Regions from separate parts of the Streptomyces sp. NPDC046805 genome, predicted to be linked through region 2. Evidence: predicted binding sites of a transcription regulator. Region 2 holds the regulator's gene; the other holds the start of a gene.
The links. The regulator HrcA, encoded in region 2, represses chaperone genes, less so after heat shock. The targets are predictions, from matches to a motif close to TTNGCACTCNGNNNNNCNGAGTGCNAA.
Positions count from the first base shown of each region.

Region 1: the regulator HrcA is predicted to act here: its motif matches at 12,365-12,391, upstream of groL (chaperonin GroEL).

Region 1 is NZ_JBEYYC010000014.1:176,661-191,168, reverse strand. It holds gene cdgB (diguanylate cyclase CdgB) at 1-4, shown strand, start outside; gene ABZ910_RS17645 (carbohydrate-binding protein) at 135-1,037, shown strand; gene ABZ910_RS17640 (peptidase inhibitor family I36 protein) at 1,173-1,502, shown strand; gene ABZ910_RS17635 (1-phosphofructokinase family hexose kinase) at 1,561-2,490, opposite strand; gene nagA (N-acetylglucosamine-6-phosphate deacetylase) at 2,612-3,751, opposite strand; gene ABZ910_RS17625 (ROK family protein) at 3,751-4,695, opposite strand; gene ABZ910_RS17620 (extracellular solute-binding protein) at 4,823-6,070, shown strand; gene ABZ910_RS17615 (DUF3263 domain-containing protein) at 6,108-6,350, shown strand; gene otsB (trehalose-phosphatase) at 6,414-7,280, shown strand; gene ABZ910_RS17605 (trehalose-6-phosphate synthase) at 7,268-8,701, opposite strand; gene ABZ910_RS17600 (glucosyl-3-phosphoglycerate synthase) at 8,774-9,718, opposite strand; SAM riboswitch class I at 9,878-10,021, shown strand; gene thrC (threonine synthase) at 10,040-11,344, shown strand; gene ABZ910_RS17590 (MoaD/ThiS family protein) at 11,341-11,616, shown strand; gene ABZ910_RS17585 (cold-shock protein) at 12,047-12,250, shown strand; gene groL (chaperonin GroEL) at 12,555-14,177, shown strand; gene ABZ910_RS17575 (hypothetical protein) at 14,333-14,508, shown strand, end outside.
Region 2 is NZ_JBEYYC010000006.1:170,295-184,802, forward strand. It holds gene ABZ910_RS09535 (HAMP domain-containing protein) at 1-1,437, opposite strand, end outside; gene ABZ910_RS09540 (SpoIIE family protein phosphatase) at 1,540-3,597, shown strand; gene hemW (radical SAM family heme chaperone HemW) at 3,639-4,871, shown strand; gene ABZ910_RS09550 (Uma2 family endonuclease) at 4,972-5,550, shown strand; gene ABZ910_RS09555 (DUF3097 domain-containing protein) at 5,528-6,397, opposite strand; gene ABZ910_RS09560 (MBL fold metallo-hydrolase) at 6,429-7,166, opposite strand; gene hrcA (heat-inducible transcriptional repressor HrcA) at 7,333-8,349, shown strand; gene dnaJ (molecular chaperone DnaJ) at 8,350-9,498, shown strand; gene ABZ910_RS09575 (nitronate monooxygenase) at 9,689-10,771, shown strand; gene ABZ910_RS09580 (16S rRNA (uracil(1498)-N(3))-methyltransferase) at 10,768-11,517, shown strand; gene ABZ910_RS09585 (VOC family protein) at 11,536-11,928, shown strand; gene ABZ910_RS09590 (hypothetical protein) at 12,014-12,580, shown strand; gene ABZ910_RS09595 (PDZ domain-containing protein) at 12,626-14,508, shown strand, end outside.

The DNA of each region.
Region 1 (14,508 bases), on a different contig from region 2:
ATGATCCCAGGTCAGTGCGTTGAAGCGGTCTGAGTCACCCGTTTGGGCCAGCGAGAGCGGGTAGGCTCGCACTTCCAAACGTGTACCCAAAACGTGTACCGCATCCGCCCGCACCTGTTGAGGAGTACCCAGGGATGACGCCCGGCGACAACGGCGCGAGCTCGCCCGAGGAGGACCCGTTCGGCTACCTGTACGCCGACGGTCAGGCCAGGGGAGCCCAGCCGCCGTCCGGTGGCTACGGCTACCCCAACGCGGTCAGCAGGGTGCGGACGGTCGGTGAGCGTCAGTACGGCCAGCAGGGTGTCCCGCAGCAGCAGGGCGGCGCCTACAACCAGCCGAACGCTCACTACCAGGCCCCGGAGACCCTCCCGGGCGGCGCCCCGACCACGCGGCAGCCGATGGAGGGCGGCGGGGCCGGCCGCGGTCGCGGTCCGAACACCAAGGGCCTGCTGATCGGTGCCATCGCGGTGGTCGCCGCGGTCGTCGTCGGCATCGGCATCGCCATGCTCAACGGCAACTCGAACGACGACTCGTCCGGCGACCAGGCGGACACGCCCCCGTCCCAGTCGCAGAGCACGCAGCCCAGCACGTCCGGCAAGCACTCGGCGGCGCCCGCCGAGCTGCCGAAGATCGACGCGAAGGCGCTGCGCCTCGACGGCGGCGCCACCACCGCCTCCGACGTCCCGGGCGCCAAGGCCGACGGCGGGGTCTACGTGGCGGGCCTCAACCAGGTGGGCGCGAAGGTCACCTGGACCGTCAACGGCATCCAGAAGGCGGGCGCCTACCGGCTGTACGTCCGCTATGGCATCCCCGGCGTGGACGCCAACGCGACCCTGGCGGTCAACGGCAAGCCCAACACCCAGCCGCTGGGCATGAAGAACTTCGGCGGCCTGCCCCAGGGCAAGTGGGAGGGCGACTGGCAGTCGACCTGGTCCACCGTGAACCTGACCGCGGGCACCAACTCGATCGAGATCTCCTGCGCCGCGGGCAATCAGTGCAACGCGAACCTCGACCAGGTGTGGCTCCAGAAGGGCTGAAATTCCGGAAAGGCCGAAAGGAAAGGCCGAAAAGGGACGGAAAGCGGTCCTGGAATCGGGTGGTGCCCCGTCCGGGAGATCAACAAGGCTTGACTGCGACCACAGCACCACCAAAAAAACGGGAGCAGTCCATCCATGAGGAAACGCCTCCTCGCGTTGGCCGGAGCAACGTTGATCGCCACCCTTCCACTCACGGCCCAGACGGCCTCGGCCTCGTCCACCTGCGCCAGTCGCGCGGTCTGTGACTGGACGAAGCCGAACTTCGGGGGAACCAAGCACACGCACCGCAACCCGTCGCCCGCGTGCAATCCATGGGGCGGCCGCACGGTGTCCAACCAGAGCGTCCACCGCATCACGCTCTACCGGAAACCCTCCTGCTACGGCGACCACTTCGACATCAAGCCGGGGCACTACGCGCAGAGCACGCCCTGGGAGGTCATGAGCATCGGGGTCTGGGGACCGTGACCGGAGCCTGATCCGGACGGGCCGTGGCGGCGTGTGTCCGCCGCGGCCCGCGTCTCGCTCACGCGGCCGTCGTCTCTCCGGCCACCGTCACCCGCCCCCTCAACTCCTCGTAGGCGATCCGGTCGAACTCGCCCGCCGTGGGCGCCAGTACGGTCGCCGCCGACAGCGCCACCGCGCGGCACAGGCGCTCCGGCCACGGCAGGTGTTCGACGAGGCCCGACAGCAGGCCCGCGACCGCCGAGTCGCCGGCACCGGTCGGGTTGCCGTGGACGCGGGCCGGCGGCACGGCGCGCCAGCGGCCCTCCGGGGTGTGGGCCACCAGTCCCTCCGCGCCCAGGGAGGCCACGACGGCGCGCGCGCCCCGGCGCCGCGCGTCCTGGGTCGCCCGCGACGGCTCGTGGGAGCCGGTGAGTTCGGCCAGTTCCCCGGCGTTCGGCTTGACGATGTCCGGGCGCGCCGCGACCCCGCGCCGCAGCGGCTCCCCGCCGGTGTCCAGCAGGACGGGAACGCCGGCGGCCCGCGCGGTCCGCACCAGCCCCGCGTACGCGCCGACCGGCACCCCCGGCGGCAGGCTGCCGCACAGCGCCACCGCCGAAGCCCCGCCGAGCAGGTCCGCGTACGCCTCCTGGAAGGCGGTCCACTCGACCGGGGCTATCTGCGGGCCGGGCTCGTTGAGCTGGGTGGTGTCGCCGGTCCGTTCGTCCACGACGGCCACGGTGCGCCGGGTCGCGCCCGCGACCGGGAGCAGCGCGTCCACCACGCCCGGGGTGTCCCGCAGCCGCTCCCGCACCGCCCGGCCGGTGCCGCCGCCCGTGAATCCGGTGACCGTCACCTCGTGGCCGAGCGCCGCGAGCACCCGGGCCACGTTGACGCCCTTGCCGCCCGGCCGCTCGACGACCTCCGAGACCCGGTGCGAGGCATGGGGCAGCAGGGCCCGCACGCGATAGGTGATGTCGAGAGCGGTGTTCAGTGTGACCGTGAGGATCACCCGGGCCAGCCTCCCTCGAATTCCTGCACATGTCGCCGAGTGTTCGGGCCCCGATCATGCCAAAGAGACGGCGACCGGCCCAGACCGCGGATCGGTCACCGTCTTTCGACGGGGGGACGGATCAGCCCAGTTGGGGATCGACCACCCAGGCGCCGCGCCGCATCACGCCCTTGAGGTCGAAGTTCTCGTCGAGGAGCACCAGGTCGGCGTGCTTGCCGGGCTCCAGGGAGCCCACGGTGTCGTCGATGCCCAGCAGCCGGGCCGGGGTGGCGGACAGGGCGGTCACCACGTCCTGCACCGGGAGCCGGTCGATCGTCACCGCCCGTTTGAAGGCGCGGTCCAGCGTCAGGGTCGAGCCCGCGATGGAGCCGCCGTGCACCAGACGCGCCACGCCCTCGCTGACCTCGACCTCCAGCGGGCCGAGCAGATAGCGGCCGTCGCCGGCGCCCGCCGCGTCCATCGCGTCCGTGATGAACGCGACCCGTCCCGCGCCCGCATGACGGAACGCCAGCTCCAGCGCGGCCGGATGCAGATGCGTACCGTCGTTGATCAGCTCGATCGTGACCCGCTCGTCCTGAAGCAGGGCCGCGACCGGACCGGGGGCGCGGTGGCCGAGGGCGGGCATGGCGTTGAAGAGGTGGGTGGCGACCGTCACGCCCGCGTCGATCGCCTCCACCGTCTGCTCGTACGTCGCGTCCGTGTGCCCGACGGCGGCGATGACACCGTGCTCCACCAGCAGCCGTACGGAGTCGATTCCGCCCGGCAGTTCGGTGGCGAGGGTGACCATCCGGGCCTTCCCGCGCGCCGCGTCGATCAGCGTGCGCATCTCCGCCGGGTCCGGGTCGCGCAGCAGCTCCTCGGAGTGCGCGCCCTTGCGGCACGGCGAGATGAACGGCCCCTCGAAGTGGATGCCCGCGATGTCGCCCTGCTCGGCCAGTTCGGACAGCAGCCCGGCCTGCTTGACCAGGAGGTCCGTCTCGTCGGTGACGGTCGAGGCGACCAGCGTGGTGGTGCCGTGCTCGCGGTGGGTGCGGATGCCGTGCAGGATCTCGCCGGCGGTCCCGGAGGAGAAGGAGGCGCCGCCCCCGCCGTGGTTGTGCAGATCGACGAAGCCGGGGACCAGCCAGTGGCCGCTGACGTCGACGACCTCGGCGTGCGCCGGGGCGGCGCCCGCGATCCGCGTGCCGTCGACGATCACCTGCCCGTCCGGCACGACTCCCGTGGGCAGCACCACTCGGGCACCGGTCAGAATCTTGGCCATCAGGCGGTTACCTCCGGAGTCGTCGCAGTGGTCGTCAGCAGGTCCTGGGCGAGCAGCCCCGCGCCCAGGCATCCGGCCAGGTCGCCGAGGGCGGCGGGGACGATGGACGGCAGTCGCTGGAAGGTGACGCGGCGTCGGACGGCGTCCCGCAGCGGTGTGAACAGGGTGTCGCCCGCCTCGGCCAGCCCGCCGCCGATGACGAGCCGGCCCGGGTCCAGCAGGGTGAGCGCGGTGACGAGCCCGTCGGCCAGCGCGTCCACCGCGTCCTGCCAGACCCGCGTCGCGTTCGGGTCGCCGGACGTGACGGCCTTCGCGCAGTCGGCCGCGCCCGCGTCCGGGTCGCCGCAGGCCGCCGCCCATGCCTCGCTCACCGCCGCCGCGGACGCGTACCGCTCCAGGCAGCCGCGCTGCCCGCACGGGCACGGGCTGCCCCCGGGCCGTACGACGACATGGCCGATCTCGCCCGCCGAGCCGTGCGCGCCCGCCTCCATCCGGCCGTCCAGGCCGATGGCCCCGGCGAGCCCGGTGCCGAGCGCGACGAACAGGAACCGGTCCGCGCCCCGGCCCGCCCCGAGCCGGGCCTCGGCGAGCCCGCCGGTGCGCACGTCGTGGCCGAGGGCCACCGGCACGCCGAGCCGCCGCGCGAGCAGGTCGCGCAGGGGTACGTCGCGCCAGCCGAGGTTGGCCGAGTAGACGGCGATGCCCCGCGCCTCGTCGACGACACCGGCGACGGCGACCCCGACGGCGGCGGCCGGGCCGCCGAGGTGCTCCGCGCCGTACGCGTGCAGCTCGGCGGCGAAGTCGAGGATGTTGCCGACCACGGCGTCGGACCCGCGCTCGCGCCCGGTCGCCCGCCGGGCGCGGTGCAGCGGCTCGCCCTCCGGACCGACCAGGGCGGCCTTCATCCCGGTGCCGCCCACGTCGAGCGCGATGACATGTCTCACCGGACCAGTGTGGACCGCCGACCCGAAAGAGGTCTAGTCCACTCACGTGATGTAGACCTTACGGGTCCATTGTTGAGAGATGAAACACCGGGTTGGGGCACTATCAGTGGGTCGGCGTAGAGCAGGAATGATCGCGGCCGTGTCCGCGCTGGGCATGACGGCGGCCCTCGGCGGCTGCAGCAGCGTGGACTCACCCGACGTGACCCTCAAGCTGGTCGCGGCCGACTACGGCGACTCGCCGGCCAACAGCTCCCGGAGGTACTGGGACAAGCTGGCCAAGGCGTACGAGGCCCGGCACCCCGATGTGAGGGTCGACGTCAGCGTCTACTCCTGGAACGACGTCGACCGCAAGGTCAAGGCGATGGTCGACGCCGGCCACGCGCCCGACCTCGCGCAGATCGGCGCCTACGCGGACTACGCGGCCAAGGGCAAGCTGTACCAGGCCTCCGACCTGCTCTCCATCCCCGTCCAGGCCGACCTGCTGCCCCAGCTCGCCGACGCGGGCCAGGTCAACCACGTGCAGTACGGCATCCCGTTCGCCGCCTCCACCCGCGTGCTCTTCTACAACAAGGACCTGTTCGCGAAGGCCGGCATCACCCCGCCCACCACCTGGAGCGCCCTGGCCTCCGACGCCGCCGCGCTCAAGGCCCAGGGCGTGAAGTACCCGTACGCGCTGCCGCTCGGGCCCGAGGAGGCCCAGGCCGAGACCATGCAGTGGCTGCTGAGCGGCGGCGACGGCTACACCAACTCCATCGGTACCTACACCCTCGACTCCACGCAGAACATCCAGACCTTCGACTGGATCAAGAACGACCTCGTGGCCAAGGGACTGACCGGACCGGTCGCGCCGGGCCGGCTCAACCGCGCCGACGCCTTCGCCGCCTTCGCCAAGGGTCAGGTCGGCATGCTCAACGGCCATCCCACGCTGATCCGCCAGGCCGCGCAGCAGGGCGTGAAGTTCGGCATGGTGCCGATGCCGGGGCGGACCGGGACGGCCAAGTCCGCGATGGGCGTCACCGACTGGATGATGGCCTTCAAGCAGAACGACCACGCCAAGGAGGTCGGTGACTTCCTGGACTTCGTCTACAGCGAGAAGAACGTCCTGGACTTCTCCCGCGAGTACGGACTGCTGCCGGTCACCACGTCGGCGTCCGACACGATGTCCACGGCCGGGCGGGACAAGGACCTCCACCCCTTCCTGAGCCAGCTCGCCAACTCCGAGCTCTACCCGGCCGGCAAGACCACCTGGGCCGAGACCAGCGCCGCCATCAAGAAGAACATCGGCCAGGCCGTCGCCCCCGGCGCCAGCCCGGCCACCGTCCTCAGCCGCCTCCAGGCGGACGCGGCCACGGCGGACAGCCGCGCCACGAACTGAGCCGCCGCTGTCGGTGCCCGGCGTTACGGTGCAGAACATGGAACGGGACAGGCCGGAAGAACTCCGCCCACCGCAGAAGGCGATCCTCGCCCTGGAGCGCCGCTCCTTCCCGGGCCCCGGCGCGAAGGAGCGGGCGATACGCGAGGAACTGGGCCTCGCCCCCGTCCGCTACTACCAGCTCCTGAACGCCCTCCTGGACGACGAGCGGGCCCTGGCCCACGACCCGGTCACGGTCAACCGCCTGCGCAGAGTCCGCGACACCCGCCGCTCGGAGCGCTGAGCCGGGCTCCCCGCTCCGCGTCGCCATGCGTGCACCGCCGCCCGCCTGGATAAGGTCGTTCGTATGGGTACCCATACGACGGACTCGACCGGATCCGAGGGCGCGCTGCCGGTGCCCGTGACCCAGGCCGGGCGGGAGGGGCTCGCGGCGCTGCTCGCACGGCCGGGCTCCGCCGTGATCGGGCTGGACTTCGACGGGACGCTGGCGCCGATCGTGGCCGACCCGGAGCAGGCCCGCGCCCACCCCGACGCCGTGTCCGCGCTCGCCGCCCTCGCCCCGAAGGTGGCCGCCGTCGCCGTGGTCACCGGACGGCCCGCCGGGGTCGCCGTACGGCACGGAGGCTTCGCCGGCGTGCCCGGGCTGGAGCACCTCGTCGTCCTCGGCCACTACGGCGCCGAACGCTGGGACGCGGTCACCGCCACGGTCAGCGCCCCCGCCCCGCACCCCGGCGTCGCCGCCGTACGGGCGGAACTGCCCGGCTTCCTCGACCGGATCGGCGCCTGGCACGGCACCTGGATCGAGGAGAAGGGGCGCGCCCTCGCCGTGCACACCCGCCGGGCCGAGGACCCGCAGGCCGCCTACGAGGCCCTCCGCGAACCCCTCGCCGACCTCGCCGCCCGGCACGGCCTGATCGTCGAGCCGGGCCGGCTGGTCCTCGAACTCCGCCCGCCCGGCATGGACAAGGGCGCCGCCCTCCTGGAGTACGCGCGCGAGATCGGCGCCGCGTCCGTCCTGTACGCCGGCGACGACCTCGGCGACCTGCCCGCCTACGCCGCCGTCGACAAGCTCCGCTCCGACGGCGTCCCCGGCCTGCTCGTGTGCAGCGGCAGCTCCGAGGTGACCGAACTCGCCGAGCGCGCCGACCTGGTGGTCGACGGCCCGGCAGGAGTCGTACGCCTGCTGAAGGCGCTGGCCGATCAGCTGGACTGATCGTCCTCCAGGGCGTGCAACTGGTCCAGGAACCACTGCGCCGGGGGAAGCGCCGTCGCCGCCGCGGCCAGCCGCTTCGTGCGTTCGGCCCGTTCGTCGTGCGGCATGGTGAGCGCCCGGTGCAGGGCCTGGGCCGTACCCACGACGTCGTACGGATTGACGGTCAGCGCGTCCTCGCCCAGCTCCTCGTACGCCCCCGCCTCCCGCGAGAGCACCAGCGCGCAGCCCTCGTCGGAGACGACCGGCACCTCCTTGGCGACCAGGTTCATGCCGTCCCGGATCGGGTTGACCAGCGCCACGTCCGCCAGCCGGTACGCGGCGAGCGAGCGCGCGAAGTCGTCCTTGACGTGCAGCACCACCGGCGTCCAACCCGGCGTCCCGTACTGGTCGTTGATCTCCGCGGCGAGCCGCTGGACCTCCGCCGTGTAGGCGCGGTACACGGCCAGGTCCTGCCGCGACGGGTAGGCGAAGGCCAGATGCACCACCCGCTCGCGCCACTCCGGGTGGTCCTCCAGCAGCTGCCGGTACGCCAGCAGTCCGCGCACGATGTTCTTGGACAGCTCGGTCCGGTCGACCCGGACGATCGCCTTGCGCCCCTCGCCGATCTCGGCCCGCAGCGCCGCCATCCGCTCGGTCACGTCCGGCCGGTGCGCCCGCGCCCGCAGGAAGTCCGCGTCCGCGCCGAGGCCGTGCACCCCGATCCGGGTGCCGGAGGGGATGCCGGGCCCGAGCACGGCATGGCAGCAGTCGGTGAACGCGTCCGCCCAGCGCTGCGTCAGGAAAGCCGCCCGGTCCGCGCCCAGGATTCCGCCGAGCAGCTCGGCCGCGATGTCGTCCGGCAGCAGCCGGAAGTACTCCGGCGGCGCCCAGGGCGTGTGTGAGAAGTGCCCGATGCGCAGGTCGGGACGGAGCTGGCGGAGCATCCGGGGCACCAGCGCCAGGTGGTAGTCCTGCACGAGGACCTCCGCACCGTCGGCGGCCTCCTCGGCCAGCGCCTCGGCGAACGCCCGGTTGTAGGCCTCGTACGACGCCCACTGCCGCCGGAACTCCGCGTCGAAGACGGGCTCCAGCGGGGTCTGGTAGAGCATGTGGTGGACGAACCACAGCACGGAGTTGGCGATCCCGTTGTATGCGTCGGCGTAGACCGTCGCGTCGATGTCGAGCATCCGCACCTGCTGCCCGCCGGTGACGTCCGCGGACAGCCGCCGCCCGCCGTGGGAGCGCCGTACGGCCTCCCGGTCGGCGTCGCTCAGCGCGGCGCACACCCACACCGCGTCCGTGTGCGGCCCGATGGCCGACAGCCCGGAGACCAGCCCGCCGCCACCCCGCTTGGCGTGCAGCGCGCCGTCCTCGCGCACCTCGTACGAAACCGGGCCGCGATTGGACGCGACCAGCACCTCGGCACCGTGCGTTGAAGCCATACGCGTCAACCTAGCCCGGCCCGTAAACCCTCAAACTCGTATACGGCCGCTCGACAGCCGCCGCGCGAACGATCAGGCCACCCGGCGCGAGGCGTACTCCGCGATCTCCACCATCGGCGGCCGCTCCTCGGTGTCCACCGAGTAGGTGCGCGGCTCGAAGCCCTCCTCGCCCCGCTCGAACTGGGTGAGCGCCGGGCGGACGAGATGCCCGCGGGCCAGCCGGAGCTGTGCGGTGCGATAGATCGCGGCTGCCATCCGGCCCAGTGCCTGCCCGTCCTGGTGCCGGTGCTTGCGCACGCCCACGTCGACCTGGGCCAGCGCGTCCAGGCCCACCAGGTGCAGGGCGTCGACCAGCATGCCCAGCTCGACGCCGTATCCGACGGGGAACGGCAGTTGCTCGAGGAGCGAGCGGCGCGCCGCGTACTCGCCGCCCAGCGGCTGCACGAACCCGGCCAGCTGCGGCCAGTGCATGTTCAGCAGCGGACGGGCCATCAGCTCGGTGACCCGGCCGCCCTGCCCGGCCGCCCCGCCGAGCGGACGGTCGTACATCGCCTTGACCAGGTCCACCTCCGGGTCGGTGAGCAGCGGGCCCACGATCCCGGAGACGAAGTCGGAGGAGAACTCCTTCAGGTCCGCGTCGATGAAGCAGACGATGTCCCCCGTGGTGACCAGCAGCGACCGCCACAGCACCTCGCCCTTGCCGGGCACGGCGGGTATGCGCGGCAGGATCTCGTCGCGGTGCACGACCCGCGCGCCCGCGGCGGCGGCCACCTCGGAGGTGCGGTCGGTGGATCCCGAGTCGACGACGACGATCTCGTCGACGAGCGGGGCCTGCTCCACGAGGTCGTGGCGGATCACGGTGACGATGTCGCCGACCGTCTCCTCCTCGTTGAGCGCGGGCAGCACGACGGAGACCGACTGCCCCGTGCGCTGCTTGGCCGCCAGGATCTGGTGGAGCGGCCGGTCGGTCACGGACCAGGAGCGGGTGCTCAGCCAGCGCTCGACTTCTTCCAGCACGGTCTGCGGATCCTCACTGTTCGTGATCACACCTGTGCCCCGTGTGATCCATCTCGCGGTTCGGACGTCTCTCTCAACTGTCCTGGCCTTCGGTTACAGTCTTGAACAACGCGGATGACCATCGCATGTCGGGGGTCACCGGCGTTCACAACCGCATACAGCTCATCCAGAGGGGCAGAGGGACACGGCCCGATGAAGCCCCGGCAACCCTCCGGCCGGTACTCGTCTTATCCAGCGAGGCTCCCGGCTTGGGAAGGTGCCAAATCCGTCTCACGGCGAGATGCGTCGTGAGGAAGATGAGGAGAAAGGGCCTCGCCTCACATGGCTGTGCAGACTGTCGTTTCCACCACTGCCAACCCCACGCGATCCCTCGATCATTCCGTCGACCTCGGCCCCGCCGCCGCCCTGAGCTGCCGCGAGTGCGGGCACCGCGTGCCGCTGGGTCCGGTCTTCGCCTGCGAGGAGTGCTTCGGCCCGCTCGAGATCGCGTACGACTTCTCGGCGTACGACACCGAGGAACTCCGCCGCCGCATCGAGTCGGGCCCCGCGAACATCTGGCGCTACGCGCCCCTGCTCCCCGTCCCGGCGGACGTGGCCGACAAGCCCAACATCAACCCCGGCTGGACCAAGCTCGTCCAGGCCGACAACCTGGCCCGTGAACTCGGCGTCACCGGCGGGTTGTATGTGAAGGACGACTCCGGCAACCCGACGCACTCCTTCAAGGACCGCGTCGTCGCCCAGGCCCTGGAGGCCGCCCGCGCCTTCGGCTTCACCACCCTCTCCTGCTCCTCGACCGGCAACCTGGCCGGTGCGGTGGGCGCCGCCGCGGCCCGGGCCGGCTTCCGCTCCTGCGTGTTCATCCCGCACGACCTGGAGCAGGGCAAGATCGTCATGGCCGCGGTCTACGGCGGCGACCTCGTCGGCATCGAGGGCAACTACGACGACGTGAACCGCTTCTGCTCCGAGCTGATCGGCGACCCGGCCGGCGAGGGCTGGGGCTTCGTCAACGTCAACCTCCGGCCGTACTACGCGGAGGGCTCCAAGACGCTCGCGTACGAGATCTGCGAGCAGCTCGGCTGGCGCCTGCCCGACCAGATCGTCGTCCCCATCGCCTCCGGCTCCCAGCTCACGAAGATCGACAAGGGGCTGAAGGAGCTCATCGAGCTCGGGCTGGTCGAGGACCGGCCGTACCGGATCTTCGGCGCGCAGGCCGAGGGCTGCTCGCCGGTGTCGACGGCCTTCAAGGCCGGTCACGACGTGGTCCGCCCGCAGAAGCCGGACACCATCGCCAAGTCCCTCGCCATCGGCAACCCGGCCGACGGCCCCTACGTCCTCGACATCGCGCGCCGCACCGGCGGCGGGGTGGAGGACGTGACGGACGAGCAGATCGTGGACGCCATCAGGCTGCTCGCCCGGACCGAGGGCATCTTCGCCGAGACGGCGGGCGGTGTGACGGTGGGCGTCACCCGCAAGCTGATCGACAGCGGCGTGCTCGACCCGACGAAGACGACCGTCGTCCTCAACACCGGCGACGGCCTCAAGACCCTGGACGCGGTGGCCGGCACCGGGCTGACCGCGACCATCCGCCCGAACCTCGACTCCTTCCGAGAGGCTGGCCTCGCATGAGCGTGACCGTCCGCATTCCCACCATCCTGCGCACCTACACCGGCGGCGAGGCCGAGGTGAACGCCGACGGCGCGACCCTCGCCGACGTCATCGCCGACCTGGAGAAGAACCACACCGGCATCGCCGCCCGGGTCCTCGACGACCAGGGCAAACTGCGCCGCTTCGTCAACGTGTACGTCAACGACGACGACGTCCGTTTCGAGCAGGGCCTTCAGACCGTGACCCCGGACGGCGCGGGAGTCTCCATCATTCCGGCGGTCGCCGGCGGTTGATCATTACCTTTGGTAACTCCGGTTACCGATGGTGCGTCGCATTGCCCCCTCCGTGAGAGAAACGGAGGGGGCAATTCAGCGTGATTGAGCGCGGTACAGTTGGGGAACGCGTTCCCGATCTCCGGGGCGCAAGCCATGGATTCTTGCCGCACACCTGACGAGAAGTAGCCAAACTGCGCGCGCTCTTCGCGGCATTTGTTCCTTTTGTGGGGCCCGACTTGCCCTGAATTTCGGTGAATTCTCGCCACATTCCGGATCGTACGCGTCCAGAATTCTCGTCCGATTGACCTGTTGCAGACGGCAGTTGGGCAGATACATTCAGCCGCGGTCGACGCGTTCCGGCGCACGCCCCCAAAGCGTGAGGGGTGAGGTCTGACCCGGATCCGCGAAGTGCGGATCTGTGCAAGGGCCAGTAATAGGGGAGTTAGGCATGGCTCAGGGCACCGTCAAGTGGTTCAACGCGGAGAAGGGGTACGGCTTCATCGCGGTCGACGGTGGTGCGGACGTCTTCGTCCACTACAGCGCGATTCAGATGGACGGCTACCGCACCCTGGAAGAGGGCCAGCGGGTCGAGTTCGAGATCTCGCAGGGCCAGAAGGGCCCGCAGGCCGACATGGTTCGCGTCACCGCCTGAACGTTCTTGTCGCGAAGGGCCCGTACCCGGCTGGGTGCGGGCCCTTCGTCATGCCGGGGGCCGGCCGCCGCGCCCGCCGCGCGTGGCTGAACCGCCCTCAAACCCTCATAGCCGCTTGCACTCGACCATGCCGAGTGCTAATCATTGGCGTTAGCACTCTGAAGGTGAGAGTGACAATGAAGGACCGGGTCGGTGAGGCCCGCAGGCCGGGTGGGGCAAGGAACCACAAGGCCGGCGAGCCGTCCGTCGCGGGCGCGGGCGCGGTCCGAAGTAATCACCCCCAGTCCTGGAGGGACCACTTCACATGGCCAAGATCATCGCGTTCGACGAGGAGGCGCGGCGCGGCCTCGAGCGCGGCATGAACCAGCTCGCGGACGCCGTCAAGGTGACGCTCGGTCCCAAGGGCCGCAACGTCGTCCTCGAGAAGAAGTGGGGCGCCCCCACGATCACCAACGATGGTGTCTCCATCGCCAAGGAGATCGAGCTCGAGGACCCGTACGAGAAGATCGGCGCCGAGCTGGTCAAGGAAGTCGCCAAGAAGACGGACGACGTCGCCGGTGACGGTACGACCACCGCGACCGTGCTCGCCCAGGCCCTGGTCAAGGAAGGCCTGCGCAACGTAGCCGCCGGCGCCAACCCGATGGCCCTCAAGCGCGGTATCGAGAAGGCCGTCGAGGCCGTCTCCGCCGCCCTGCTCGACCAGGCCAAGGACGTCGAGACCAAGGAGCAGATCGCCTCCACGGCCTCCATCTCCGCCGCCGACACCCAGATCGGTGACCTCATCGCCGAGGCCATGGACAAGGTCGGCAAGGAAGGCGTCATCACCGTCGAGGAGTCGCAGACCTTCGGTCTCGAGCTCGAGCTCACCGAGGGCATGCGCTTCGACAAGGGCTACATCTCGGCGTACTTCGCGACCGACATGGAGCGTATGGAGGCCGTCCTCGACGACCCGTACATCCTCATCTACAACGGCAAGATCTCCTCGGTGAAGGACCTGCTCCCGCTGCTGGAGAAGGTCATGCAGTCGGGCAAGCCGCTGCTGATCATCGCCGAGGACGTTGACGGCGAGGCCCTGTCGACCCTGGTCGTCAACAAGATCCGCGGCACCTTCAAGTCCGTCGCCGTCAAGGCCCCGGGCTTCGGTGACCGCCGCAAGGCCATGCTCGGCGACATCGCCATCCTCACGGGCGGCGAGGTCATCTCCGAGGAGGTCGGCCTCAAGCTGGAGAACGCCGGTCTCGACCTGCTGGGCCGCGCCCGCAAGGTCGTCGTCACCAAGGACGAGACCACCATCGTCGACGGCGCCGGCTCCGCCGAGCAGGTGCAGGGTCGCGTGAACCAGATCCGCGCCGAGATCGACGGCAGCGACTCGGACTACGACCGCGAGAAGCTGCAGGAGCGCCTGGCGAAGCTCGCCGGCGGTGTCGCGGTCATCAAGGCCGGTGCCGCCACCGAGGTGGAGCTCAAGGAGCGCAAGCACCGCATCGAGGACGCCGTCCGCAACGCCAAGGCGGCCGTCGAGGAGGGCATCGTCGCCGGCGGTGGCGTGGCCCTGCTCCAGACCTCCCCGGTCTTCGACAAGCTCGACCTGGAGGGTGACGAGGCGACCGGCGCCAACGCCGTGAAGCTCGCCCTGGAGGCCCCGCTCAAGCAGATCGCCGTCAACGGTGGCCTGGAGGGTGGCGTCGTCGTCGAGAAGGTGCGCAACCTGCCCGTCGGCAACGGCCTGAACGCCGCCACCGGCGAGTACGTCGACATGATCGCCGAGGGCATCATCGACCCGGCGAAGGTGACCCGTTCCGCGCTGCAGAACGCCGCCTCCATCGCCGCGCTGTTCCTCACCACCGAGGCCGTCATCGCCGACAAGCCGGAGAAGGCCGCCGCGGCCGCTCCGGGCGGCATGCCGGGCGGTGACATGGACTTCTGAGCCTGACGGCTCGGACCCGGTCCACTGCTGCCGAGGGCGGCACCCCCTGACGACAGGGGGTGCCGCCCTCGGCGCATTATTGCCTTGCCCATGACAACTGTCCTCTGTTGAATCACCAGTTCCGCTCATCCGCAACTGGACTCACGGAGATGACAGTGGTTCAACTACCCACCCGACACAGATGGTTGACGGCCTGCGCCCTCATCGCTCTCGCCGCCACCGGTCTCGCCTCGCCCGCGCACGCGGACGACCACACACCCAAGGCCCGGCACTCCTCCCACGCACCGCGGCACGGTCACAACAGCACCTGGACCCAGGAGCCCAAGCCCGA
Region 2 (14,508 bases):
GAAGTTGACGTTGTCCGTGAGGTCCTTCCAGACACCGCTCACGCCGCGCACCTGCGCCTGGCCGCCGAGGTTGCCCTCGGTGCCGACCTCGCGGGCGACGCGGGTGACCTCGTCGGCGAAGGCGGAGAGCTGGTCGACCATGGTGTTGATGGTGGTCTTCAGCTCCAGGATCTCGCCCTTCGCCTCCACCGTGATCTTCTTGCCGAGGTCGCCCTGGGCCACGGCGGTGGAGACGAGCGCGATGTTGCGGACCTGGGAAGTCAGGTTGTCCGCCATGTAGTTGACGTTGTCGGTGAGGTCCTTCCAGACACCGGAGACGCCCCGCACCTGGGCCCGGCCGCCGAGGTTGCCGTCGGTGCCGACCTCGCGGGCGACCCTCGTCACCTCGTCGGCGAAGGCGGAGAGCTGGTCGACCATGGTGTTGATGGTCGACTTCAGCTCCAGGATCTCGCCCTGGGCGTCGACCGTGATCTTCTGACTGAGGTCGCCGTTGGCGACGGCGGTGGTCACCTGGGCGATGTTCCGTACCTGTGAGGTCAGGTTCGACGCCATGAAGTTGACGTTGTCCGTGAGGTCCTTCCAGACGCCGCTCACACCCCGTACCTGGGCCCGGCCGCCCAACTGCCCCTCGGTGCCGACCTCGCGGGCGACGCGGGTCACCTCGTCGGCGAAGGCGGAGAGCTGGTCGACCATGGTGTTCACGGTGAGCTTCAGTTCGAGCAGCTCGCCGGTCGCCTCGACCGTCACCGTGCGGGTCAGGTCGCCGCGGGCCACCGCCGTGGTCACCAGGGCGATGTCACGGACCTGTGCGGTCAGCCGGGACGCCATCGTGTTGACCGCCTCGGTCACGTCCCGCCAACTGCCCGACAGGCCCTGCACCTTGGCCCGTCCGCCGAGCCGCCCCTCGGTGCCGACCTCGCGGGCGACCTGGGTCACCTCACCCGTGAACAGGGACAGCTGGTCGACCATCTTGTTCACGGTCCGGCCGAGCCGCCGCAGGTCGCCGCGTAACTGGCGGCTGCCGTCGTGCAGATCGACCCGCTGGGTCAGATCGCCGCCGGCGACCGCGTCGAGCACGCGCGTGGCGTTGGCCGCCGGGGCGACCAGGGCGTCGAGCACCTGGTTGACGTCGTTGACCCGGGACGTCCACGCGCCCTGTCCGGGGCTGGCCGAGAGCCGCTCGTCGAGCCGGCCGTGCCGGACCAGTTCCCGCTTCACGCGCTGCACCTCCGTGTTGAAGTGCAGGCTCCGGTCCATGATCTGGTTGAAGACCGCGGTGAGTTCGGCGGCGATGCCCTGCCCGGTCTCCGGCGCCTTGGTGAAGTCGCCGTCCCGCGCGGCGGTCATCGCGGCGAGGAGAGCACGCAGTTCGGATGCTCGGATTTGCTCCGGTTTCTGTCCGTATTCGAGCACGCGCGGTGCACGGTTCTCACTCATGGTGGCCCACTTCGGTAACTCGGCGCTTATGGGCGCGGCCAGTCTGTCACTCTGTCCGGACCGACGGAGGCCTATTCGTCCGAACTGCTCGGGGAGCCGGCCATGGGGGCCATACCCACGCAACGGGAGACCGTTTCCCGTGCCTGTGATGCGCCTGCGCACCGGGTCGCGGGGAACGGTGATCCGCCCGCGGGCGGGGCCGCGGAGAACCACGCCGCGCCTGTGGGCGGGGCCGCGGAGCAGCGGCCCGAGGTGTGTACGACGCTGCCCGGGAGCCCGCTCGCGCCCAGCTCCGCGCGGGCGCTGATGCGCGCCGCGTTCGCCGACTGGGCGCGCCTCGGGCTGGTGGGCGGGGAGCGGCTGGCCGACGACGCGATGATCGTCGTCAGCGAACTCGTCACCAACGCCGTCGTGCACGCCGGCACCGACCTCGATCTGGTCTGCCACTTGGAGGACACCGGGGCGCTCGTCATCGAGGTCTGCGACCACCACCCCTCGCGCGCCCCGCGCGACCACGGCACGGAGAGGCCGTACGAGACAGCACGCGAGCACGGCACCGGGACGCCGTACGAGACGCCGGAGTACGGGCGCGGCCTGCGCCTGGTCGCCGCGCTCGCCGAGAGCTGGGGCGTCACCTACCGCACCGGCGCGAAGACGGTGTGGGCGCGGCTGCCGGCCGAGGGGAGCGCGGCCTCCGGCGAGATCGCGGCGTACGCCGGCGAGCGCGCCCCGGAGCGCGGGCTGCACGTCGCCGAGATCCTCGCACCGGAGCCGCCGCCGCTCTCCGCCGCGCCCGACCGGTGGGACCCGCATCGCGCCGAGCGCGACCGGGACTGGCTGGGCCGGGGCGCGCTGTCCTTCCTGGCCGAGGCCTCCGACCTGCTCGCCGGACAGCTCGACGAGAACCTGGTCGCCGCCCTCACCGGGCAGCTGATCGTGCCGCGGCTCGCCGACTGGTGCGCGGTGTGGCTGGAGGACGAGTCGACCGGGCGCCGGGCCGGGAACGGGGGCGGCTGGGGCGACGGGACCGGAGGGGCCGGGCCGCGGCTGGCCCGGGTCTGGCACGGCAGCGAGAACCGCATGGAGGAACTGCGCCGGGCCCTGGAGAAGGACCCGCCGTGCCCGCGGGACGACGCACTGCGGTCCGGACCCGAGCCGTACCCCTGGCCGGGCGAGGCGCTCGGCCCGGGCGGCGCGCACGGCGCCGCGCTCGCCTACCGGCTGATCGCGGGCGGCCGGCCGCTGGGCACACTGGTCATCGGGCGGTGCGGGCTGCCGTGCTTCCCCGACGAGATCACCGGGCTCGTCGAGGACCTCGGCCGCCGGGTCGCCCTCGCCATCGGCGCCGCCCGCCAGTACGAGCGCCAGGCCACCATCAGCGCCGTGCTGCAACGCGGGCTGCTGCCCGGCGCGGTCGCCGAGATCCCCGGGCTGCGCAGCGCGCTCGTCTACGAGCCGTGCGACAAGGGCGGCCCCAGCGGCGACTTCTACGACCTGTTCCCGGCCGGCGACGGCCGCTGGTGCTTCGCCGTCGGCGACGTGCAGGGCAAGGGCCCGGAGGCGGCCGTGGTGATCGGGCTCGCCCGCCCCTGGCTGCGCCTGCTCGCCCGCGACGGCTACCGCGTCGCCGACGTCCTCGACCGCCTCAACCAGCTCCTCCTCGACGACGCGACCGAGGCGGCGGACGCGGCGGCCCGCGCGCTGGTGGCCGCGGGCGGTCGTGCCGTGGCCCCCGGCGACGGTCCCCAGACCCGCTTCCTCTCCCTGCTCTACGGCGAACTGGTCCCCTTCGACGGCGGCGTCCGCTGCACCCTCGCCTCCGCCGGTCACCCGTTGCCGCTGGTCCTCGGACCCGACGGCGAGGTCCGCACGGCCGCGCAGCCGCAGACCCTGCTCGGGGTCGTCGAGGACGCGACGTACACCAGCGAGACCATCGAGCTGGGGCCGGGCGACAGCCTGCTGTGCGTCACCGACGGGGTGACCGAGCGGCGCTCCGGCTCCCGCCAGTTCGACGACGGGGACGGGCTGGCGCAGGCGCTCGCCGGGTGCGTGGGACTGAGCGCCGAGCTGATCGCGGAGCGGATCAGACGGCTGGTGCACGAGTTCGGCGGACGGCCGCCGGAGGACGACCTGGCGCTGCTGGTGCTGCAGGCCGAGTGACGCGCTCCGGAGCTTCCCCGCCGGTGCTGGACAATGAAGGCATGCCTTCCGCTCTCCCCGACGGCGAGCCCGTACCCGCCGACGGCACGCTGCCCGCGTCCGCGCTCGCCGGGGCCGCCGACCGACCTCTCGGGTTCTACCTCCACGTCCCGTACTGCGCGACCCGCTGCGGCTACTGCGACTTCAACACCTACACCGCCACCGAGCTGCGCGGCACCGGCGGCGTGCTCGCCTCCCGCGAGAACTACGCGGACACGCTGACCGACGAGATCCGCCTGGCCCGCAAGGTGCTGGGCGACGACCCGCGCGAGGCCCGCACGGTCTTCGTCGGCGGCGGCACGCCCACCCTGCTTCCCGCCGCGGACCTCGTACGGATGCTGGCGGCGATCCGCGACGAGTTCGGCCTGGCGGCCGACGCCGAGATCACGACGGAGGCGAACCCGGAGTCGGTCGACCCCGCCTACCTGGAGACCCTGCGGCAGGGCGGCTTCAACCGCATCTCCTTCGGCATGCAGAGCGCGAAGCAGCACGTGCTGCGCGTGCTGGACCGCACCCACACGCCGGGGCGTCCCGAGGCATGCGTGGCAGAGGCGCGCGCGGCCGGCTTCGAGCACGTCAACCTCGACCTGATCTACGGCACCCCGGGCGAGTCGGACGACGACTGGCGCGCCTCCCTGGACGCGGCGCTGGGCGCGGGCCCCGACCACATCAGCGCGTACGCGCTCATCGTCGAGGAGGGCACCCAGCTCGCCCGCCGCATCCGCCGGGGCGAGGTCCCGATGACGGACGACGACGTCCACGCGGACCGCTACCTGATCGCGGAGGACCGGCTGTCGGCGGCGGGCTTCGACTGGTACGAGGTGTCGAACTGGGCCACGTCGACCGAGGGCCGCTGCCTCCACAACGAGCTCTACTGGCGCGGCGCCGACTGGTGGGGCGCGGGGCCCGGCGCGCACAGCCACGTCGGCGGGGTGCGCTGGTGGAACGTGAAGCATCCGGGCGCGTACGCGGCGGCGCTGGCCTCCGGCCGCTCCCCGGGCGCGGGCCGCGAGCTCCTCTCGGAGGAGGACCGCAGGGTCGAGCGCATCCTGCTGGAGCTGCGCCTGCGGGAGGGGGTGCCGTTGGAGCTGCTGCGCCCCGACGGCCTCGCGGCGTCGCGCCGGGCACTGTCGGAGGGGCTTCTGCAGGAGAAGCCGTACGGCGAGGGCCGCGCGGTGCTGACGCTGCGGGGGCGGTTGTTGGCGGACGCCGTGGTCAGGGACTTGGTGGACTGATCACTCCGGCGGGTGAATCCGTGCGGAACGCCGGTTCGGTCCCTAACCTGATTCGTAGGCTGCCGCCGACAGTACGCGGCGGATATGGAGGGTCACGGAGATGACCGCTGTGGACGAGCGCGGGATGACCAAGTTGTTCGAGGAGCTCGAGCCTCCCGAGGGTGTCAAAGTCGAGCTTCTCCGGGGGGAAATCGTGATGATGGCCAGCCCTGATCTGGTGCACAACGTGATCGTCGAAGAGGTGTTGGACCAGATTCCGCGCAAACGATGGGCCCGTCTCCAGACCCAGGACGTCGACATCCTCGACGAGGCCAGCGAGCCGGTGCCGGACTTGGTGGTCTTGGAGCGCGAAGCCATGCCAGGTTCAGGCCGACTTCTGCCGTGCTCGCTGATCACGATGGTCGTTGAGGTCGTCTCCAAGACCAGTGTCGCGCGAGACTACGAAGTCAAGCGGTCGATCTATGCTGCCGGCAAAGTGCCCGCCTACCTCATCGTCGACCCGATCATGGCCCAGTGCGTCCTGTTGACGAAGCCCGTCGGAGAGGGAGAGCGCGCCGACTACCAGGTGCAACAGGTCACGAAGTTCGGTGACCCGCTCCCGCTGGAGGTTCTGGGGCTCGAACTGGACACCGGGGACTTCGGAACGTTCCCCGGCGTCAAGCCCCACCGCTATCCGTAACGAAATCGATCAACTCCTCCACCCGCCCCAGAAGTTCCGGCTCCAGATCCTTGTAAGACCCCACCCGCCCCAGAATCCCCTGCCAGGCCGCCCCCGTGTTCTCCGGCCACTCCAGCGCCCGGCACACCCCCGTCTTCCAGTCCTGACCGTGCGGCACCCGCGGCCAGCCCGTGATGCCCAGGGACGACGGCTTCACCGCCTCCCAGATGTCGATGTACGGGTGGCCCACCACCAGCGCGTGCTCGGTCGTCACCGACTGCGCGATGCGCCACTCCTTCGTGCCCGGCACCAGGTGGTCCACCAGGACGCCCAGCCGTGCGTCCGGACCCGGTGCGAAGTCGGCCACGATCGACGGCAGGTCGTCGACGCCCTCCAGGTACTCCACGACCACGCCCTCGATGCGCAGGTCGTCGCCCCACACCTTCTCGACCAGTTCCGCGTCGTGCCGGCCCTCGACGTAGATGCGCCCGGCGCGGGCCACGCGTGCCCGGGCGCCGGGGACGGCGACCGAACCGGAGGCCGTACGGGCGGGACGTGGCGGAGCCGAGGACGACGGACGCACCAGGGTCACCACGCGCCCCTCCAGGAGGAAGCCCCGCGGCGCCAGCGGGAACACGCGGTGCTTGCCGAAGCGGTCCTCCAGGGTCACCGTGCCCGCCTCGCAGCGGATCACCGCGCCGCAGAAACCGGTGCCGGGCTCCTCCACCACCAGGCCGGGCTCCGCCGGGACCTCAGGGACGGGTTTCGGCCTCTTCCATGGCGGGGTCAGGTCGGAGGAATACGGACGGAGGCGCGGGCCCGAAGGGCCCTCGTTGGAAGGGTGGTGGCCGGAGACGGGCGGGCGCATTCGGATGACGATAGGAGAAGCGCCTGGGTGATCATGGCGACACGCCGAAACGCGCCGCCAGCTCGTCGCGCTGCCCGCGCACGAACTCCGCGTCCACCACCGCTCCGTGACCGGGTACGTACAGCGCGTCCTCGCCGCCCAGGGCCAGCAGCCGGTCCAGGGCCGCGGGCCACTGCGACGGTACGGCGTCGGGGCCCGCCTGCGGCTCCCCGGACTCCTCGACCAGGTCGCCGCAGAAGACGACCTCCCGGTCGCCCGGAGCCGCTCCCGGGACCAGGATCGCCAGGTCGTACGCCGTGTGCCCCGGGCCCACGTTCGCCAGCAGCGCCTGGCGGCCGCCGCCCAGGTCCAGCGTCCACTCGCCGGAGACCAGGTGGCGGGGCGGGGCGAGGGCGGCGGCCGCCTCCTCCGCGTGAGGGGCCGGAAGGCCGCCCCGGATCGCGTCCCGGCGCAGCTCCTCGCGCTCGTACGCGAACGCCGTGTCCATGCCCACCGCCGCGAACACCTCCGCGTCCGGGAACGCCGCCGCGCCGAAGACGTGGTCGAAGTGGGGATGCGTGAGAGCGAGATGGGTCACACGATGGCCGGCCAGTTCCTGCGCCCGCGCGCGGATCCGCGCCCCCTCCGCGAGGCTCGATCCCGCGTCCACGACGAGCGCCGAGCCCTCGCCGAGCACCAGCCCCGCCGTGCAGTCCCAGCCGGGCAGGCGGCACCGGCCGACCCCCGTGGCCACCCGCTCCCACCCGGCCTCTTCCCAAGTCACCGTCATACCGCGACGCTAGCGGTGAGCCCCGTACCGGGCGTGGCGCTGCGACGACCGGCCTTGCCTGTGCCGTACCCCTCGGCCGTACACTTGGCCGGGGAACGTTGGCACTCGTATGCACAGAGTGCCAGGTGACAGGCAACGGGGACGACGACTTCCGGAGGTGAGCGCGATGCTGAGCGAACGCAGACTCCAAGTGTTGCGCGCCATCGTCCAGGACTACGTCGGCACCGAGGAGCCCGTGGGCTCGAAGGCGCTCACCGAGCGGCACCGGCTCGGGGTGTCCCCGGCCACCGTCCGCAACGACATGGCAGCCCTGGAGGACGAGGGGTTCATCGCCCAGCCGCACACCAGCGCCGGGCGCATCCCCACCGACAAGGGCTACCGGCTGTTCGTCGACAAGCTCGCGGGCGTCAAGCCGATGAGCGGGCCCGAGCGGCGCGCGATCCAGAACTTCCTCGACGGGGCCGTGGACCTCGACGACGTCGTGGCCCGTACGGTACGGCTGCTCGCGCAGCTCACCCGGCAGGTCGCCGTCGTGCAGTACCCCTCCCTGACCCGCTCGACCGTGCGGCACGTGGAGCTGCTGTCCCTCGCGCCCGCGCGGGTGATGCTCGTGCTGATCACGGACACCGGCCGGGTCGAGCAGCGGATGGTTGACTGCCCGGCGCCCTGCGGTGATGCGACCCTGGCGGATCTGCGGGCCCGGCTCAACAGCCGGGTCGCGGGCCGGCGCTTCACGGACGTCCCCCGTCTCGTGGAGGACCTGCCGGATGCCTTCGAGGTCGAGGATCGCGGTACGGTCTCGGCGGTGCTCTCCACCCTGTTGGAGACACTGGCCGAGGAGAACGAGGAGCGGCTGATGATCGGCGGTACCGCCAATCTGACCCGCTTCGGACATGACTTCCCCCTCACCATCCGTCCGGTGCTCGAGGCGCTGGAGGAGCAGGTCGTGCTCCTCAAGTTGCTTGGAGAGGCCGGGGATTCGGGCATGACCGTGCGCATCGGGCACGAGAATGCTTACGAGGGACTCAACTCCACCTCGGTGGTGTCGGTGGGCTACGGTTCGGGCGGCGAGGCAGTCGCCAAGCTCGGCGTGGTCGGACCGACCCGCATGGATTACCCGGGAACGATGGGAGCGGTACGCGCAGTGGCACGGTACGTCGGACAGATCCTGGCGGAGTCGTAAGTGGCCACGGACTTCTACGCCGTTCTCGGCGTGCGTCGCGACGCGTCGCAGGATGAGATCAAGAAGGCCTTCCGTAGGCTCGCCCGCGAGCTGCACCCGGACGTCAACCCGGATCCGAAGACCCAGGAGCGGTTCAAGGAGATCAACGCCGCTTATGAGGTGTTGTCGGACCCGCAGAAGAAGCAGGTCTACGACCTCGGCGGCGACCCGCTCTCGCAGGCCGGCGGAGCCGGTGCGGGCGCGGGTGCGGGTGGCTTCGGAGCCGGGGGCTTCGGCAACTTCTCGGACATCATGGACGCGTTCTTCGGCACGGCGTCGCAGCGCGGGCCGCGCTCGCGCACCCGCCGGGGCCAGGACGCGATGATCCGGCTGGAGGTCGAACTCGACGAGGCGGCCTTCGGCACGACGAAGGACATCCAGGTCGACACGGCGGTCGTCTGCAACACCTGCAACGGTGAGGGCGCCGCGCCGGGCACGACCGCCCAGACATGTGACATGTGCCGCGGCCGCGGCGAGGTGTCGCAGGTCACCCGGTCCTTCCTGGGCCAGGTCATGACCTCGCGCCCGTGCCCGCAGTGCCAGGGCTTCGGCACGGTCGTCCCCACGCCGTGCCCGGAGTGCGCCGGCGACGGCCGGGTCCGCTCGCGTCGGACCCTGACCGTCAAGATCCCGGCCGGTGTCGACAACGGCACCCGCATCCAGCTCGCCGGTGAGGGCGAGGTCGGGCCGGGCGGCGGTCCGGCCGGCGACCTGTACGTCGAGATCCACGAGCTGCCGCACTCGACCTTCCAGCGGCGCGGCGACGACCTGCACTGCACGGTCACGATCCCGATGACGGCGGCGGCCCTCGGCACCAAGGTGCCGTTGGAGACGCTGGACGGCATGGAGGAGGTCGACATCCGGCCCGGCACCCAGTCCGGCCAGTCGATCCCGCTGCACGGCCGGGGCATCACGCACCTGCGCGGCGGCGGCCGGGGCGACCTCATCGTCCACGTCGAGGTCCAGACCCCGACCAAGCTCGACCCCGAGCAGGAGCGCGTCCTGCGCGAGCTGTCCAAGCTGCGCGGCGAGGAGCGGCCCCAGGGCCAGTTCCAGCCGGGTCAGCAGGGGCTGTTCTCGCGCTTGAAGGATGCGTTCAACGGTCGCTGATGCGAGCGGCCGGTGCGGCCGGGGGTCCGGGGGTCGCTCCCCGGGCAGGCACAGTCAGCCGGGTCGGCAGGGGCTGTTCTCGCGGCTGAAGGACGCCTTCAACGGGCGCTGATCCGCCCCGCCCGACAGGGGTCTGTGCCAAGGGACGGCCCGATTCGGACTTGTTCGGAGGACGTGACAACATGCCGTCATGTCCTCCGCACTGACCGATCTCTTCCCTCATCCGATCGTGCAGGCCCCGATGGCGGGCGGCGTCTCCGTCCCGCGGCTCGCCGCCGCCGTGTCCGAGGCGGGCGGCCTCGGGTTCCTCGCCGCGGGGTACAAGACCGCCGACGGTATGTACCAGGAGATCAAGCAGCTGCGAGGGCTCACGGGCCGCCCCTTCGGGGTCAACCTGTTCATGCCGCAGCCGGAGTACGCCGACGCCGCCTCGGTGGGCGTCTACGCCCACCAGCTGTCCGGCGAGGCCGCCTGGTACGGGACCGAGCTCGGCGACCCGGACAGCGGCCGCGACGACGGCTACGAGGTCAAGCTGGCCGTGCTCCTCGACAACCCGGTGCCGGTGGTCTCCTTCCACTTCGGCGTCCCGAGCCGCGAGGTCGTCGACTCCCTGCACCGCGTCGGCACCTTCGTCCTGGCCGCAGCGACCACGGTCGAGGAGGCCCTCGCGGTACGGCGCTCCGGCGCCGACGCCGTGATCGCCCAGGGCGTGGAGGCCGGCGGCCACCAGGGCACCCACCGCGACCACCCGGAGAACGACGGCGCCGGCATCGGCATCGGGCTGCTCTCCCTCGTCGCCCAGATCCGCGAGACCGTGGACATCCCCGTCGTCGCCGCCGGCGGCATCATGCGCGGCAGCCAGATAGCGGCCGTCCTCGCGGCGGGCGCGAGCGCCGCCCAGCTCGGCACCGCGTTCCTCGCCACTCCCGAGTCCGGCGCCAGCGACCTGCACAAGCAGGCGCTCACCAACCCCCTGTTCGCCCGTACCGAGTTGACCCGGGCCTTCTCCGGCCGCCCGGCCCGCGGCCTGGTGAACCGGTTCCTGCGCGAGCACGGCCGGTACGCCCCCGCCGCCTACCCCGAGATCCACCACCTCACCTCGCCGCTGCGCAAGGCCGCCGCCAAGGCCGGCGACGCGCAGGGCATGGCGCTGTGGGCGGGGCAGGGCCACCGGCTGGCCCGCGACCTGCCCGCCGGACAGCTGGTCCATGTGCTCGCCGGTGAACTCGCCGCCGCTCAGACGGCGTTGACGGCCGGAGGCGGTGCCCGATGACCGCTCCCGTCTTCGTCGTCGAACACCTCCCCGAGGGCGCCGCCGGACCGTACGTCCTCGACGGCCCCGAGGGGCGGCACGCGGTCTCCGTGAAGCGGCTGCAGCCCGGGGAGGCCGTCGTCCTCACCGACGGCGCCGGGCGCTGGGCGGAGTGCGAGGTGACCGGCACCGAGGGCAAGGACCGGCTCGTCGTCGACCTGCGCGAGGTCTGCGAGGAGCCGGTCGAGTCCCCGCGCATCACCGTCGTCCAGGCGCTGCCCAAGGGCGACCGCGGCGAACTCGCCGTGGAGACCATGACCGAGGTCGGCGTCGACGCCATCGTGCCGTGGGCGGCCTCGCGCTGCATCACCCAGTGGAAGGGCGAGCGTGGGCTGAAGGCGCTCGGCAAGTGGCGGGCCACCGCCCGCGAGGCCGGCAAGCAGTCCCGCCGGGTCCGCTTCCCCGAGGTCGCGGACGCGGCAACGACCAAGCAGGTGGCCGAACTTCTCGCGCGCGCCGACTTCGCCGCCGTGCTCCACTCCGACTTCGAGACCGTCAGCGAACCGCTCGCCACCGCCCAACTCCCCACCGAGGGCGAGATCGTGCTGGTCGTCGGCCCCGAAGGCGGCGTGTCCACCGAGGAGTTGGCGGTCTTCCAGGAGGCGGGGGCCAAGGCTTACGTTCTCGGGCGTAGCGTGCTGCGCACATCGACCGCGGGAACCGCCGCGGCGGCGCTGCTCCTGGGCCGTACCGGCCGCTGGGACTGAGAACGGGAAGCGAACCTCATGGAACTCGCCCAAGTCCGCCTGCTCGTCACCGACTTCCCCGCCTGCTACCGCTTCTACGCCGAGATCCTCGGCCTGAGGCCGCAGTCCGGCGCGACCGAGGGGCCGTACGAGAAGTTCAGTCCCGCCGCCGGCTCCGCGGGCATCGCCCTGCAGGACCGGGCGATGATGGCCGAGCTGCTCGGTGAACTCGGCGACACGGCGACCGGGCACCGCTCGCTGGTCGTGCTGCGCGTCGACGACCTCGACGCCTACTGCGAGCAGATCGCCACGCGCGGCGGCGTCCTCGTGCACGGCCCGGCCCCGCTGACGGACCGCATGCGCGTCGCCCATCTCAAGGACCCGGAGGGCAACCTCGTGGAGCTCCAGGAGTGGCTGCTGCTGCGCGGCTGATGCCACGCGAGGGTGATGCGCCCGAACGCGTGAGTGGCCGTATGTGCCCTACCGCCCCGCTCGGGTCGGTGGCACGCTGCCCTGTATGGGGGCATCGAGGTGCATTCGGCGCCGGTCGCGCGGGACGCGGGCGGCGGCCGTGGCGGGGATCGGCGTGCTGGCCGTCGGCACGCTCGCGGGCTGCAAGGCGGGGGATGTGAACTCCGTGACGGTGGCGTACACCACCGACCGGACCGCGACGGCGGAGCTTCAGCGGAAGCATGTCGACGTGCGCTGGCTCAGCTGCACCGGCGACTACGGCAGGGCCGCCACTTCCACACGTACGCCGTCGCCCTCCGAGACGGCCGCCGTCTCCGTCGACTGCCAGGGGCAGACCAAGGACGGGCGCAAGATCACCGTCACCGGCAAGGTCACCCGGGCCGTCGGCGGGGCGTGCGTGCGCGGCGATCTGACCGCCGAGGTGGGCGGCAAGGAGTGGTTCCACGTCCGGGGCCTCGGCAACTGCGACGCGACCCCCGGCCCGGGCTTCAGCCCGCCCGCCACCCACCGGCCTCCGGGCGGAGGGCAGCCCGGACCCACCGTCACCGTGACCGTCACCCGGACCGTCTGGTGCAAGGGTGATCCCCAGTGCTGGCCGGTCGAGGGCAAGTGATCGGAACCGGGTCCACGGGCGCGGTTCGGTGCGTAGGGTGACCGGATGACTGGGGCCACAGCGACGGGTTCGGCCGGGGCGTCGGGTGCGACGGGGTCGGCCTCGTATCTCCGATTCCCGCATCTGCACGGCGACTTGGTCGCCTTCACCGCCGAGGACGACGTGTGGCTCGCGCCCCTCGACGGCGGCCGGGCCTGGCGGGTCAGCGCCGACAACGTGCCCGTGACCCAGCCCCGCATCTCACCCGACGGCACGACCGTCGCCTGGACCTCCACCCGCGACGGCGCCCCCGAGGTGCACATCGCGCCGGTGACCGGCGGACCCGCCAATCGGCTGACGTACTGGGGGAGTTGGGGCACCCGGGTGTGCGGCTGGACCCCCGACGGAGAGGTCCTCGCGCTGAGCGCCCAGGGCCAGCCCAGCCTGCGTCGTACCTGGGCGCACGCCGTCCCGCTCGACGGCGGCCCCGCGACCACCCTGCCCTACGGGCCCGTCGGCGACGTCGCGTTCGGGCCGTCCACGGTCCTGCTGTCCGCGCCGATGGGCTGCGAGGCCGCCTGGTGGAAGCGCTACCGGGGCGGTACGGCGGGCAAGTTGTGGATCGACAGGGACGTCCGCGACGGTGAAGGTGCCGGGATATCCGGGGAGTTCGTACGGCTGCACGAGGAGCTGGACGGGAACATCGAGTACCCGATGTGGGTGGGGATGGTCCCCCCTGATCGAGCGGAGCCGAGATCTTGGGGGAGGATCGGCTTCCTGTCCGACCACGAGGGCACCGGCGCCGTCTACTCCTCGCTCGCCGACGGATCCGACCTGCGCCGCCACACCCCCCTCGACGGCTTCTACGCCCGGCACGCCGCTACCGACGGCCACCGTGTCGTGTACACGAGCGCCGGTGAACTGTGGCTGCTCGACGACCTGGAGGGCGCCGAGCCCCGGCGGCTCGACATCCGGCTGGGCGGATCGCGCGTCGACCTGCAGCCGTACCCGGTGGACGCGGCACGCTGGTTCGGGGCAGCGTCCCCCGGCCACACCGCGCGCGGCAGCGCGGTCTGTGTGCGCGGCGCCGTCCACTGGGTCACCCACCGCTCCGGACCCGCCCGCGCGCTCGCCGCCCGGCCCGACGTCCGGGCCCGGCTGCCGCGCACCTTCCGCGCCGACGGCGAGGAATGGGTGGTGTGGGTGACGGACGCCGAGGGCGACGACGCCCTGGAGTTCGCCCCGGCGACCGGCCTCGCCCCCGGCGCGATCCCCAGACGCCTCGCCGCCGGACAGCTCGGCCGGGTGCTCGCCCTGGCCATGGCACCCGACGGCAGCCGGGCCGCCGTCGCCGCGCACGACGGACGGCTGCTGCTCGTCGAACGGGAGACCGGCGAGGTGCGCGAGGTCGACCGCAGCGAGGACGGCAACGTCTCCGGGCCGGTCTTCTCCCCCGACTCGGCGTGGCTCGCCTGGGCGCACCCCGGCCCGCGCCCCCTGTCCCAGCTCCGCATCGCCCACACCACCGACCTGTCGGTCACCGAGGCGACCCCGCTGCGCTTCCAGGACTACGCGCCCGCCTTCACCCACGACGGCAAGCACCTCGTCTTCCTGTCGACCCGCTCCTTCGACCCGGTCTACGACGAGCACGTCTTCGACCTGGCCTTCGTGGTCGGCGACCGCCCGCACCTGATCACCCTGGCCGCGACCACGCCCTCGCCGTTCGGCCCGCAGCGCCACGGCCGCCCCTTCGAGACACCCGACCGGGACGAGACCCCCGACAGCGAGGGCACCCCCGCGACCCGCGTCGACCTGGAGGGCCTCGCCGACCGGATCGTGCCCTTCCCGGTCGAGGCCGCCCGCTATTCCAACCTGCGCGCCGCCAAGGACGGCGTGCTGTGGCTGCGGCACCCGGTGCGCGGCGTCCTCGGCGCCTCCCGCGCCACCCC